DNA from 4 places in the Brevibacillus sp. HB1.1 genome. Region 1 is predicted to be linked to each of the others. Evidence: riboswitches for the same ligand, from Rfam matches in the RefSeq annotation. Region 1 holds a riboswitch; each other region holds the start of a gene.
The links. Region 1 has a riboswitch for S-adenosylmethionine ahead of HPY27_RS03275 (homoserine dehydrogenase). Riboswitches for the same ligand answer to the same signal wherever they lie in the genome.
Positions count from the first base shown of each region.

Region 2: linked by a shared signal. The riboswitch ahead of HPY27_RS25280 (methionine ABC transporter ATP-binding protein) and the one ahead of HPY27_RS03275 (homoserine dehydrogenase) in region 1 are both predicted to bind S-adenosylmethionine.
Region 3: linked by a shared signal. The riboswitch ahead of HPY27_RS14475 (MetQ/NlpA family ABC transporter substrate-binding protein) and the one ahead of HPY27_RS03275 (homoserine dehydrogenase) in region 1 are both predicted to bind S-adenosylmethionine.
Region 4: linked by a shared signal. The riboswitch ahead of HPY27_RS25200 (homocysteine synthase) and the one ahead of HPY27_RS03275 (homoserine dehydrogenase) in region 1 are both predicted to bind S-adenosylmethionine.

Region 1 is NZ_JABMIV010000001.1:667,810-671,294, reverse strand. It holds gene HPY27_RS03285 (DinB family protein) at 31-546, shown strand; partial or broken gene HPY27_RS30545 (methylated-DNA--[protein]-cysteine S-methyltransferase) at 564-740, shown strand; gene HPY27_RS30540 (methylated-DNA--[protein]-cysteine S-methyltransferase) at 756-1,031, shown strand; cobalamin riboswitch at 1,065-1,269, shown strand; gene HPY27_RS30325 (hypothetical protein) at 1,429-1,563, shown strand; SAM riboswitch class I at 1,658-1,764, shown strand; SAM riboswitch class I at 1,831-1,942, shown strand; gene HPY27_RS03275 (homoserine dehydrogenase) at 2,029-3,294, shown strand; gene HPY27_RS03270 (CapA family protein) at 3,357-3,485, opposite strand, start outside.
Region 2 is NZ_JABMIV010000012.1:128,554-132,038, reverse strand. It holds gene HPY27_RS25290 (MetQ/NlpA family ABC transporter substrate-binding protein) at 1-79, opposite strand, end outside; gene HPY27_RS25285 (methionine ABC transporter permease) at 139-804, opposite strand; gene HPY27_RS25280 (methionine ABC transporter ATP-binding protein) at 805-1,818, opposite strand; SAM riboswitch class I at 1,920-2,036, opposite strand; gene HPY27_RS25275 (Ger(x)C family spore germination protein) at 2,143-3,303, opposite strand; gene HPY27_RS25270 (GerAB/ArcD/ProY family transporter) at 3,303-3,485, opposite strand, start outside.
Region 3 is NZ_JABMIV010000004.1:421,818-425,302, reverse strand. It holds gene HPY27_RS14480 (methionine ABC transporter ATP-binding protein) at 1-844, opposite strand, end outside; gene HPY27_RS14475 (MetQ/NlpA family ABC transporter substrate-binding protein) at 887-1,717, opposite strand; SAM riboswitch class I at 1,820-1,922, opposite strand; gene HPY27_RS14470 (hypothetical protein) at 2,143-2,499, shown strand; gene HPY27_RS14465 (ABC transporter substrate-binding protein) at 2,697-3,485, shown strand, end outside.
Region 4 is NZ_JABMIV010000012.1:111,848-115,332, forward strand. It holds gene HPY27_RS25195 (ArsR/SmtB family transcription factor) at 1-548, opposite strand, end outside; gene HPY27_RS25200 (homocysteine synthase) at 705-2,009, opposite strand; SAM riboswitch class I at 2,099-2,205, opposite strand; gene HPY27_RS25205 (rhodanese-like domain-containing protein) at 2,518-2,829, shown strand; gene HPY27_RS25210 (SCO family protein) at 2,911-3,485, shown strand, end outside.

The sequences.
Region 1 (3,485 bases):
GTCTATCCAAAATGAAAGGGAGGGAAATACATGCTCATACGACCAGAGCGCGATGAATACGCCGCTTATTTTGACTATTATATTGGGCTTGTACCGGAGGGGGAGCTGCTAACGATCCTTACGCAACAAGGAGAGAGGCAAGTCGCGCTATTTTCGTCACTTGCGCCTGAGCAAATTGATTATCGGTATGCACCAAGCAAATGGACGGTAAAAGAGGTTTTGGGTCATCTCGTCGATACAGAACGCATCATGAGCTATCGCTTACTGAGAATCGCGAGAGGAGATCAGACACCCCTCGTCGGTTTTGATGAGAATGCTTTTGTCGAACACGGGTGTTTTCAGCTACGAGACCTCTCTGATTTATTGGAAGAGTATAAGGCTGTACGTGCTTCGACTATCGCGCAAGTCCGAGGAATCTCTCCAGAAGCGTGGTTGCGTACAGGAATTGCCAACGGAAACAAGCTATCTGCAAGGACGTTGGCTTATGTGATTGCAGGACATGAAGCTCACCACAGTACCATTTTGAGAGAGCGGTATTTAGGGTAGGTCTCGTATGGAAAGGATACAGACAACCCCTCGGTGTCTTGGAAATCAGTGGGACAGAAGACGGGGTATGTTCTATCCTATTCACAGATCGGGACGAACCCATTTTGCTTGAACATGAAGACAATTGCCACGAGCCTCTCCTCGTTTGCCGGCAACAGCTGGACGAATATTTTTCCGGCAAGAGACAGTCCTTTTCTGTTCCCCTGTGGATGAAAGGGACAGACTTTCAGAAATCAGTCTGGCACACATTGACCACCATTCCCTATGCGCACAAGATTACGTATACGGAGCTAGCCGCGTTGATTGGGAAGGAAAATGCGGTGAGGGCTGTCGGGAATGCCAACGGAAAAAATCGGCTGAACATCATTGTGCCATGCCATAGAATTATAGGAGCAAACGGGAGTCTAACAGGCTATTCGGGTGGCTTGTGGCGAAAGGAATGGCTACTGATCCACGAACAATGTTCGCTAAACAAGGAAGAATAAGGTAAAATTTGAGGAGGGTAGTGAGAAAAGACAATTTCATAGGTGGAAACAGGTTCCTTCGGGCGTAACAATTCGCCACAAGGATAATAGGGAAGCTCGGTGCAAATCCGACACGGTCCCGCCACTGTAAGAGGGGAGTCAGCGTCCAACAAGCCACTGGTCTATCAAAATAGACGGGGAAGGCGACGCTAGACGATGAACCCATAGTCAGGAGACCTGCCTGTTTCGACAACACTGATAGACCTACGGGAGATAGGGAGGTGTTAGAGATGGCTTGCGAAAAACAGCGCGTGGACAAGTGCGTCCCTCTTTTTCTGGCATTTTCTAACGATCGTCACGGTCGAGCGGAAAATGTTCTTTTTATTTTGGGCAGGATAAAAGAAGAGGAGGGCGTGCGATGATTCAACTTTTCATTTGCCAATGGTGCGGATATGTCGAGGAAAAAGAGCTGCCTGAGGAAGGTCAGGAGGGTGTGTTTCATTGCACTTGCTGCAGTATGGAAGAGGTAGAAAGCCTGTTCACTCCCAACTGAAAGCCTTGTCAAATCAGCTTACAATCAGAAAAGAAAGAATTTTGTTGACGCTTGCCTTGGAATTTCTTAGAATAAAGCTCAACAGCATAAATAGTTCTTATCCAGAGAGGTGGAGGGTCTGGCCCTATGAAGCCCGGCAACCGTCGCATATTGCGACAAGGTGCCAATTCCTGCGAGACGTTTCGTCTCGAAAGATAAGAAGCGGGTTACTCCATTAGTAGATGAACCTTCTTCTTAGCGAAGAAGGTTTTTTTTAATTTCATATTTTCTTTATCCAGAGAGGTGGAGGGACTGGCCCGATGAAGCCCGGCAACCGTCACGCATATTTTGTGACAAGGTGCCAATTCCTGCAGGACATATACGTCCTGGGAGATAAGGAGGAGGAGCATTAGCTACTAACAAGCCTTCTTCTTATCGAAGATGGCTTTTCTTTTTATCTAAAATTCGGGGTATGGGGTGGTCAGGATGAGTGCAGAAGTGGTACGCGTGGGATTATTGGGATTGGGAACAGTGGGTGGAGGCGTAATCAAAACGATCCGTTCGCAACAGGAGAAGCTGGCTTCTCGTCTGGGAAAACGAATTGAGATCGTCAAGGCCTTGGTGCGTGACTCGGAAAAAGAGCGGGCGGTTCATGTCGACCCGGCTTTACTGACAACTGACTTTGAGGAAGTATTGAGAAGCGATGTGGATATCGTGGTGGAGGTCATGGGCGGTGTAGAACCTACCTATGACTACGTCCGTGCTTTGATCGAAAAGGGCTGCCATGTAGTAACTGCCAACAAAGAACTTCTGGCGAAAAAAGGAACAGAGCTAGTCGATTTGGCAAATCAGCATCAAGTACATCTGGCCTATGAAGCGAGTGTGGCAGGGGGCATCCCGATCTTGAGCGTGCTCCGGCAGTTCCTTCGCACGAACGATATCCAAGGTGTTCGCGGTATTCTCAACGGAACAACGAACTTCATTTTGACGAAAATGGAAGCAGAACAGCTCTCTTATCAGGAAGTGCTCAAGCAAGCGCAGGAGTTGGGCTATGCGGAAGCAGACCCTCGTTCGGATGTAGAAGGCTTTGACGCTATGTACAAGTTGTACATCCTGGCACAGCTTGTTTACGGAGAATCGCTGCCGCTAGCAGATGTTGTTCGTAAAGGGATTTCAGATTTATCAGCGGGTCACATTCGGATTGCGAGTGAGCTGGGGTACCGGATCAAGCTCATCGCGCAGGCCTATCAAGCTGAACAAGGAATTCGCCTATCTGTTGAACCAACCATGCTTCCGCTGAGTCATCCGTTGGCGCAAATCCACGACGCGTTTAATGCTGTGCAGCTATCGGGCAACATCGTGGGAGACTTGTTGTTTACAGGAAGAGGGGCAGGAGAGCTCCCTACAGCAAGTGCAGTTGTAGAGGATTTGGCCTATTTATTGACACAGCCATTCACACCTCATCCTACTTGGAAAGAAAAAACGGCTGACAAAGCAGGAGTCACGGTGGATTCGGAGGAACGCGTCCTGTGTTATCTAGAGGGCTCATGTCATACTGCTACGCCAGATCGTGTCTTGTATTTCCTTCAGCAAGCAGGAGTCAACGTGCATAAACTAAAAGTCCAATTCGACTTGGGGGGCGTATTGCGTGCAGGTTTGATCGTGACAGGAATCAGTAAAGAGCACGAGTCCCTATTGAAAAATGATTTTGGCTTAGAAGTTCGCTGCTTCCCCATTATCGAATCTGCGTAAGTAAGAGGAAAAATAAGAAGAAAAGCCGTATTTCTAGTTACCTGGAAACACGGCTTCTTTTGTCAGGGGGCAGTCTCCACCGCTTTTGCGCGCGGCTGTACACGCCCGTCACTTTGTATGTCTACACTCTCAGAAATGGATTCAATACGTTTTAGCAGGGCAGCGCCGTTGCTTTCATTCATGGGTACAGC
Region 2 (3,485 bases), on a different contig from region 1:
CAGTTTCGGTTTTGCCTCCGCAAGCTGCCAAAGAAAATGCCAACACAGTAGAAAGTACAGATACGACTAGCTTTTTCATGAATGATTTCCCCCTTGCATGTATTTGTCTTATTCTTTGATAACTTTTATGGAAAAATCCTACTTACGGCTGAACTTGAGAACCAGACGGTCCCCCAGCGATTGTAAGATCTGTACCATCACCAGCAAAATAACAACAGTCACAATCATGACATCGGTTTGGAAACGTTGATAACCGTATCGGATCGCCAAGTCACCCAGACCACCACCGCCAATTACCCCAGACATTGCAGTGTAGGATACCAACGTAACCGTCGTGATCGTAATACCCGCGATCAGGCCTGATCTAGATTCTGGCAAAAGGACATTCCAGACGATCTGCCAATTGGAAGCCCCCATGGATTGTGCGGCCTCAATCACGCCTTTATCAATCTCACGCAGAGAGGTTTCCACCAACCGTGCGAAAAACGGAGCGGCACCAAATACGAGTGGCGGAATAGCACCCAGTACGCCGAGTGAGGTTCCTACGATCATTTTCGTCACAGGAATCAGCAAAATCATCAAAATGATAAACGGTACCGAACGCAATACGTTGACAACGAATGATGCGATCGAATAAAAAGTGCGGTTTTGCAGAAGCTGTCCGCGTGAGGTCAAAAATAGAATGATTCCCAGCGGCAAACCAATCAGGACGGTAAACAGGGTGGAAAAGCCGAGCATCGTGAGCGTATCCATCGTACCTACGCCGATTTCAGCCCAATCCACATTTTCGAATGTCCAGTCCATTTATATCACCTCTACTTCCAAGCCACGTTGGCGCAGCGTCTCAATGGTCTTTTGATTCTGTGCGACATCGCCTTCCAGCTCGATCACCAACTGACCATACGGCGTATCCTTCATGCGGGAGATTGTTCCCTGCAAAATGCTGAATACCGTACCAGTCTCTTGCATTGTCTGGAACAGGATCGGCTGATACGTTTTTTCTCCGAGGAAGGTGACACGAGCAATCGTGCGGTTCCCCGAGGCCTTTTCGTGCGCGACTGCTTCACGCAGCTCTGTAGAATCCGCTACTTGTTCCACGAATTCTTGTGTCGTTAGATGCTGCGGACGAAGGAATACATCCAGTACGTTACCCGACTCGACGATCTTTCCTCCATCAATGACGCCAACACGATCACAAATGGAGCGAATGACGTGCATCTCGTGGGTAATCAACACAATGGTCAAGCCCAGCTTACGGTTGATGTCCAAGAGGAGTGCCAGAATGGAGTTCGTCGTCTGCGGATCGAGAGCCGATGTAGCTTCGTCACAGAGCAGCACTTTTGGATCATTCGCGAGCGCCCGAGCAATCCCTACACGCTGCTTCTGTCCGCCAGACAGTTGGGACGGATATTTGTCCTTATGTGCCTCCAAGCCAACCAGCTTTAGCAGCTCGTTCACTTTCTTATCAATCTCTGCCTTCGGACGCTTTGCCAGCTTGAGCGGAAAAGCGACATTTTCGCCGACTGTCGAAGAAGACAGCAAGTTGAAGTGCTGAAAAATCATGCCGATTGAGCGGCGCTTTTCTTGCAGCTTCCCTTCATCCAGCTTTGTCAAATCGACGCCGTCCACAATAACTTCCCCTGAAGTTGGACGCTCCAGCAAATTGATGCATCGGATCAACGTACTTTTCCCTGCACCAGAGTGTCCGATAATCCCGTATATTTCTCCTTGCTCTATGGAAAGGTCGATCCCCGTTAACGCTGGGATGGTTTTCCCTTGTACTTGATAGCTTTTATGCAAATGACGCAGTTGGATCAACGCATCCACCTCCCGACCACAATCTAAATAAAATCAGAAAACCCCTTTTTTCATAAACGAAAAAGGGGCTGCAACGCAATGTTATACGTTCGCATCCACCCTTCTCATCTATACAAGATCCAAACAATCTTGTAGGAATTGGCACCGCGACGTTCATCCGAAAATGAACCGGCTGCCGGGCTTCATAGGGCCTGTCCCTCCGCCTCTCTTGATAAGAAAGATATCTACGTATATTATGTTCGTCTTTTCTATTTCATGATGATACAAAACGGATTATATCCTTTTCGGAAATATCACGTCAATAGTAATAGAAGGAAAAGTTTTTTAATCCATGACGCCGTTGCGGATGATTTTTGACTTTACGTGGAAGCGAAACGTTGCATCCTGAAACATCTTTCGCCATTCAGCCTGCGTCATGTTGGCCATTCCTCTTTTCTCTGAACGATAGATCGAGCCGAAGCCAATTGGGTCAACATCGAGGCTCTTCAGTTTGCTTATGAGTTTATGCAATTCTTTTTCAAGCTCTTTCTCCAGTGCATGTTCCATGATTTTCAGCAACTTGGCATTTTCTAGCTTTAGCGGGATGGTTAACTCCAAAATTCGGGCATGCAACTTGACATGAATATCGAAGATTGGTGGGGATATTTGGCTTAATTTGATTTTCGCATGGCTGGAAATTGTATCGAAAACGAGCTGCACCTGGACTTTTTTGCTGTTGTGGTTTTTGGGTGACTCCCCAAAAATAGCAGTAGGAACAGAAGTATCATAGCTGCCGATGCGGAACTTTCCGTGGATAAGTTTGAGTAGAAAGGCTTCCTTGGGTGTAACCCATGACACATAACGATCACCTTTGAATAAGGCGATGCCTTTGATTTTCAGTTCATCTCCCTTTCTTTCTATGTACGGCATGACCGGGTCGATCCCTTTTTCATAGTAAGCCCGGAAAAACTCATGCATGGTCGAAGAAGGAATTTTTTCCCCACGGATATTTTGCTCAATCAAACGATACAGGTAGATTCCAATATTCCCTTGTTCTGAATAAGGATACGTCAGCATATCATATGTTTCGCCTGCAAACACACAAAGATAAATCCTGCTAGAAAGGGACGAATCCCGATACAACGTGTCAATGATGCTGCCAAGTCCCTGCTTTGAAAAGTTTTCACTGTAGAGGGCAACACGAATTTGCCCACCCAATACTCTTTTGTCTGATTGCAAATTCATCTTATCCCGGATTCCTTTGCTGGTTTCCCCTGTGGCTGATAAGATCTGTATCTTATGCCTTGCCTCTGGATTAATGGAAGGCATGACAGACGTCCCGCGAATTTTGCCATCTTTTAACAGATCATAGCCGACAGCCGTTGCAAGTCCTGTTTCATCGAAAATTTGCCGATCCGAGCAGCCTGTTACAATCAAGATGCCCGAACACCACAGCGCCAAAAACCGCTTCAACAAGGGCATCGCGTATTTTCGATCATGTCGCATCAGGCACTTTCCCCTTTGCTCGTCGATTTCGCCGGTTGCGTTCGCTGCTTTAGCAGAACCATGATGTACAAAAAATAGGGGTACAGGAATGCAACATACATACTCGTTTTCCCATACCAATCATTGATCATATTCATCTCCAACCTTGTAAACACCGTCAATGAAGTAATATAGATCAGGGG
Region 3 (3,485 bases), on a different contig from region 1:
CTAGAACAGGATCGAGAGCGGCATCCCCGCGAAAGGCAACGCGAACAATTTTGGAAACGGGTCCGGTTTCTTTTATCTTGGACAAAATCTCCTGTGGTACCTGATCGTCGAAAACCGTTTTGATAAAATTACGTGTCGTTTGCTCTTGCGGATTGCTGAAAACATTCAGAACAGAGCCTTGCTCGATGACGACACCGTTTTCCATGATGGCTACCTGGTCGCAGATTTTTTTAATGACCTGCATTTCATGCGTAATGAGCACGATGGTCAGGTTGAACTTTCGATTGATGTCGAGCAACAGCTCCAGAATCGATTCAGTCGTCTGCGGGTCGAGAGCAGAAGTCGCTTCGTCACAGAGCAGGATTTCCGGATCAGTCGCAAGTGCACGAGCGATACCCACCCGTTGCTTTTGTCCACCGGATAGCTGAGAAGGATAAGCGTTTGCTTTATCAGACAAGCCAACCAAGCCGAGAAGGTCTTCTACCTTGCGCTTAATGACATCTTTGGGGACGCGATTCATCCGCAAGATTTCCGCCACATTGTCAAAGACATTATAGGAAGAGAGCAGGTTGAAGTGTTGAAAAATAATCCCGATCTTTTTGCGAGCTTGCCGCAGCTCTTTTTCTTTGAGGGTCAGCATGTTGTGGCCATTGACGATCACAGAACCGCTGGTCGGCTTCTCCAACAGGTTGATGGTGCGGAGCAGGGTACTTTTTCCCGCTCCGCTAAAGCCGATAACCCCGTAGATTTGCCCTTTTTCTACCTGAAGGGATACGCCCTTCAATGCTTCTACCTGCTTGTTTCCTACTTGATACGACTTATGAATATCGGTTAGCTGTATCATAACGAGTTCTCCTTGTTGTTCTTGATGTTCCTGGCGTCGATCTTACCAGGACGGCAGTACAGCTCCTTCAAAACGTTCGTCGATGAATTTTTTCACTTCTTCCGAACGGTAAATGTCTACCAGTTTTTTGATAGCTGGGTTGTCTTTGTTGGTTTCGTTGACTGCCAAGATGTTCACGTATGGAGAGTCAGCCGTCTCAGCGAAGATCGCATCTTTTTTCGGGGAGTAGCCAGCTTCCATTGCGAAGTTCGTATTAATCGAAGCTACCTCTACGTTGCTCAACGAGCGTGCCAGGAAAGCAGCCTCCAGCTCTTTGAATTGCAAATTTTTTGGATTTTCCACGATGTCCAGTGGCGTTGCATTGTCGCCCACGCCATCTTTGAGCTTAATCAAGCCAGCTGCCTGATAGAGCAGCAGGGCGCGTGCTCGGTTGGTTGGGTCGTTTTGAATGCCGACAACGCCGCCTGCCTGGATGTCCTCGACTTTTTTATGCTTGGTGGAGTACAGGCCCATCGGGTACGTGACGGTTTTTCCGACCTCGACAATTTTTGTTTTATGATCTTGATTGAACTTCGCCAAGAACGGGATGGTCTGGAAGCTGTTTACATCGAGATTTCCTTTATCGAGAGCTTGATTCGGCTGTACGTAGTCGTTGAAAACGACGACTTCGACTTCAAGTCCTTTGCCTTTGGCGACTTCTTTCACTTTGTTGAGAATCTCTTCGTGCGGGCCGCCAGTGACGCCCACTTTGAGTGAGGTTTGTTCAGCAGAAGTGCCACCGTTAGCAGGAGCAGTTTCTTGTTTACCGCCGCAAGCCGTTACGAACGATGCAGCGAGCAGTAGTGTAGTGAGCAGTAGACCAGTCTTTTTCATGAAAATACCCCTTTTCTCTGGATGTAAGATGGAAAAGAAAAAAGCCTCTTCCGACAGAAGAGGCGAAAACTGCGAGTATGTAACCACACTGCAACAATACCTCTCTTATCTGTCGGAATAAATTCCGCTGGATTTGGCACCGTATCGTTTGCGATAGGTTGCCGAGGTGTCATAGGGCCAGTCCCTCAACCTCTCTTCATAAGAGAATGTGCTATGAAATTATCATTCCAAACATTGTTGTTAATTCTTATTTGGATAGTTGGATTATAACGACTGAATTTTTAGGTGTCAACTGTTTTTGCAAACGAATGACTTGGTGGAAAAATGTGAAATTGATCAAAATACGAATATTATATTGAAGAATTAAAAAATCATATGTATAATGAGAGCGAATGAACCCGATACCAGCTATCGCAGGTGATGACATGACTCTAGTGGACTCCAATGAAACCAGAAAAAAGCTGTCTGCCATCTATAATGAGATAGCAAAAGAGTTGTTCGGATTTGGAACGACTTTGCTCCGAGTCACGATTGAAAACCAGATGATTACGTTCCAAGCCAAGCATCGCCGCTCTCCGCGCTCACAAGCGTTGGAAGGAGAAGCGCCGGCCCTCAAGCTCGAAGTCGATTTTCGCATGTCCCTTCTTTATAAGAAGAGACTGAGAGAGCGACTGGAGGAAGAGATGGGGTTGCCGTTGGAAGCCGTGCTACGGGACTATGATGCGCCTACGCAGTGGGCGATCACGAATGTTATTTTAGCTGAATCAGAACTGAATACCTGACGCAATCGTTCGGATTTTCTCTTTTGATCTATCTTAAGGGGAGACCGTAGACTTTGCGTAAAAACGGGTGTCACTTCTCTTTGTTTACGAAGAAAAGTGCTCTTGTTTAGAATGATACGTTCTAATCAAGGGTACTTTTCTTTTTATTGTACCACCATATTTTGTCATCAAATGAACCCAACTGGAGGAGAATTACGATGAAAAAATTACTTGCTGGAATCCTGTCTTTTTCTATGATGTCACTGGCTCTCGCTGGCTGTGGCAGCAATGATCAACCACAAGCGGGTGGGGCTGGCGGCGAAGCCAAGGGTGAGCCACAAAAGCTGGTCATCTCCACATGGGGCTTCTCTGAAGACTTTTTCCGCAAAGAAGTATATGAGCCGTTTGAAAAAGAACATAACGTGAAAATCGTACTGGAAATCGGGAACAATGCAGAGCGCCTGAACAAAATTCGCCAAGGAAGCTCCGATGTAGACTTGATCTACCTCTCTGACTACTATGCACAGCAAGGGATTGAGAGTGGCGCATTTGAAAAAATCGACCGCAGCCGCATCCCGAATCTGGATCAAATCTATGATATTGCCAAAGCACCACTGGGCGAGGAGTACGGTCCAGCTTACACGATTGGCCAATTCGGGATTGCCTACAATCCAAAACTCGTGAAAACCGAGATCAAGGATTGGAAAGACTTGTGGAACCCAGAACTGGCAGGCAAGCTGACATTGCCAAGCATTACGTCCACAACTGGCCCAATGGTTCTCGACAGTGCTTCCCAGATAGCGGGCAGCAAGGAATTTAACGAGGATCAAGCCTTCGCGAAAATGAAAGAAGTTAACCAAGGTGTAGTGAAGTTCTACGACAAGACCTCCGAATACGTGAACATGTTTGGACAAGAAGAAATCGGCGTAGGACCGATCATGGAAATGTACTTCAAAGACATCAAAGCCGCTGTTCCGGAAGCTGTTTTCGTACAACCTGCAAGCGGC
Region 4 (3,485 bases), on a different contig from region 1:
ATACGAACGATTTCTTCCTCATGCGGCTTGATGTGGGTGCCATACCAGCCTTCCATCAATCGGAGAATATGACTCCGCAGCTCTTCTGCATCAACGGAAGTAATATGTCCGATATACGATTCAAAAAAGAGGTGCGCGCGGCACGCTTCCTGTAAAGCGGCGCAATCCTCTTTGCTTCCTTGTGCAGCCTTCCAACGTGCTTCTTGCATATTCTCACCTAGATAAGGGAGGGCCTCGTATCGGAGCTGTTCTGTTGAGAGCTCTCTGACATACGAGAGAAATGAATCCAGATCAGCGAAAGGGCAAAGATCGAGCAGTTGCAAAAGCGTCTTCCACGTGTTGTGCTCCTTCGCATAGTCGACCTCTTGCCGTACAGAAGGCGATAGCTCGTCCAACAGTTGACGCCAGTAGGCAGGAGGGTGTTCCATCGTGTGATGCAATTGATCGTAGGTAGCGGCAGCGATTCCCAAGGCAGCTTCGAATAAAGGAGAATACGAGATCTCCACGCGATACGTTGTCCGTTCACTTCCGATGTTCAAAACTTTCACGTCTATTCATCCTTCCAAAATTTGTACATCATTATGTATTTTATAAATAACGAATGTAAAATTCAATATTTTTCGAACGTGAATAAAAAATAAAAAAGAAGAATCATAAATCTCTATCCAGAGAGATCATGATTCTTCTTTCTTTTGAAGGTACGGTTAACCTACCGTGGATAATTGCAACGCACGCTGCAATGCCTGCTCCAGATCAGAAATGATATCGTCGATCGATTCTGTACCGACGGAGAGGCGAATAAGTCCGGGGGTCACTCCGGCTGCTGCCTGCTCTTCTTCTGTCATTTGCTGATGTGTTGTGCTAGCTGGATGAATGATGAGTGACTTGGAGTCCCCGACATTTGCGAGATGGGAGAACAGCTTCACGGACTCGATCAACGTTTTTCCTGCCTCAACGCCACCGCGAATTCCAAAGGTCAGGATCGCGCCAGCACCTTTTGGCAAATATTTTTGTGCCAACTCACGCTGGGAGTCTGACTCGAGTCCTGGATAACTCACCCACTCTACGGCAGAGTGATTGGCGAGGAATTGGGTTACTGCCAAGGCGTTCTGGCTATGCCGTTCGATGCGCAGATGCAGTGTTTCTAATCCTTGCAGGAACAAGAAGGAATTGATCGGGGCGACGGCAGCACCAATATCGCGCTGGAGCTGGACGCGCGCCTTGATAATATAGGCGAGCGGACCGACTGCCTCTGTATAAACAACGCCATGGTAGCTTGGGTCTGGTGTAGTCAGTCCTGGGAATTTCCCGTTGTTCCAGTCAAATTTTCCAGAGTCTACGATAATACCGCCAATTGCTGTTCCGTGGCCGCCGATGAATTTGGTGGTGGAGTGCACGACAATATCGGCCCCGTGCTCAAAAGGACGGCACAAAATCGGAGTCGCGAAGGTGTTGTCCACGATCAAAGGTACGCCATTTTCGTGGGCAATATGGGCGATCGCCTCAATATCAGCGACATCAATGCGTGGATTGCCGATCGTCTCGCAAAACACGGCTTTTGTCTTTTCATTGATATAAGCACGGAAATTTTCCGGATTGGATTGATCAGCAAAATGAACGTTGATACCGAGGCGGGGAAGCGTGTGGGCGAACAGGTTGTAGGTACCGCCATAGAGACTGCTGGAAGCGACGATCTCGTCTCCTGCATGCGCAATATTTAAGATGGCGAATGTAATGGCAGCTTGCCCGGATGCGGTCGCTAATGCACCAACACCACCTTCGAGCAGGGCAACACGCTTCTCAAACACATCCTGGGTCGGATTCATGATGCGTGTATAGATGTTCCCAAACTCTTTTAAGCCAAACAGATTGGCTGCATGCTCCGTATCGCGGAAAACGTAGGAGGTCGTCTGATAGATCGGAACAGCACGTGAGCCTGTTACAGGGTCAACCTCTTGCCCACCGTGTACCGCAAGCGTTTCTGGCTTCCATTGTTGTTGATCGGACATATTCATCTCTCCTTCTACTATGAAATCGACTAATAAAAAAACGGAGCATTCTCCTGAGAAGAAGAAGGCTCCGATCATGCACGGGCTTGTGTTCATCTCTCAGAATCACTGGATTCTGCAGGAATTGGCACCATGCAGCTAGTCTGCTGGTTGCCGGGCTTCGTAGGGCCTGTCCCTCCACCGCTCTTGATGAGAAAAGTTGTTGTCGTAATTGTATGAAAATAAAACCTTGCTGTCAATGTGGAATTTGTAGTTATCAGGGAGGTTTTTGTGTATATATGGATGAAAGGTGTTTCACTCATGCCATTAATTTGTAACGCTTTTGCCTCAAGCTGTTCACATCCCGTGTGGCTACTGCCACAGCGAAATAGGAGATAATGGTAGAAAATAGGGAGCATAGATGCAGGGTAAAGCCAAGTGCTCTTCGCGTTAGAAAAGTAAAAAAGCGTGTGATATCATGGAGGTGGTTACAACTGATCTGATCGTACATATAGGAGGATAAATAGCGATGAGCCATGGAGTAAAGGAAATGACACCACAAGAGCTGTTGGAAAAGCTGGAAGCCAAAGAGGAGCTGCAAATCATTGATGTACGTGAAGTCGATGAGTGGAATGCAGGTCACATTAAAGAGGCGAAGCTGATCCCACTCGGCTTTTTGCCACATCGTATCGATGAGCTGGATAAGAACATTCCGATTGTGATGGTTTGCCGTAGTGGTGCCAGAAGCCATAATGCTACAGCGTATTTGAGTGAACAAGGATATGACGTGGCGAATATGGTTGGCGGCATGCTCGCATGGCCAGGTGAAGTAGAACAGTAAGAAGTGATAGAAACAGTGTGAATGCCTCCCGCGTGTAATCAGGAGGCATCACGCATGGGACAAGCAGGGAGGAAGCAACCCGTGAGTGAAGGAACACAATTGCAGCAGGAATCTGGGATAAAAAAACATTGGTTTCCTGTGTTAGCTGGTATTATCCTTTTGGCTATCGTCGGAGTATTTGGTTATAAGTACATGACACAAGAGAAGATCGAAGTATTGAAGCCCATCGCGGACTTCACCTTAGACAACAGTAACGGAACAACCTATACATTTAATGAAAGTGCTGGTAAGGTACGACTGGTTGAGTTTATGTTTACCAAATGTCCGGATATTTGTCCGGCTACCACGTACAACATGGCCAAGCTGCAAGATCAGTTGAAGGAAAAGGGACTGTTTGGAGACAAAGTAGAGTTTATCTCCATTTCCTTTGACCCTGATAACGATACGCCAGAAGTCTTGCAGGAGTACGCAGCCAAGTTCAAGGCAGATCAGAGTGGCTGGAAGTTCCTGCGCGGTGACGCTCAGGCTGTAGAGAAAGTGACGAAGGATTTTGGTCTGATGGTTATGAAGCAGCCAGATGGTTCTTATGCGCATACGGCTCGCATGTTCCTTGTGGATGGAGATGGAAACATGCGCCGCGCGTACGGGATGGCAGC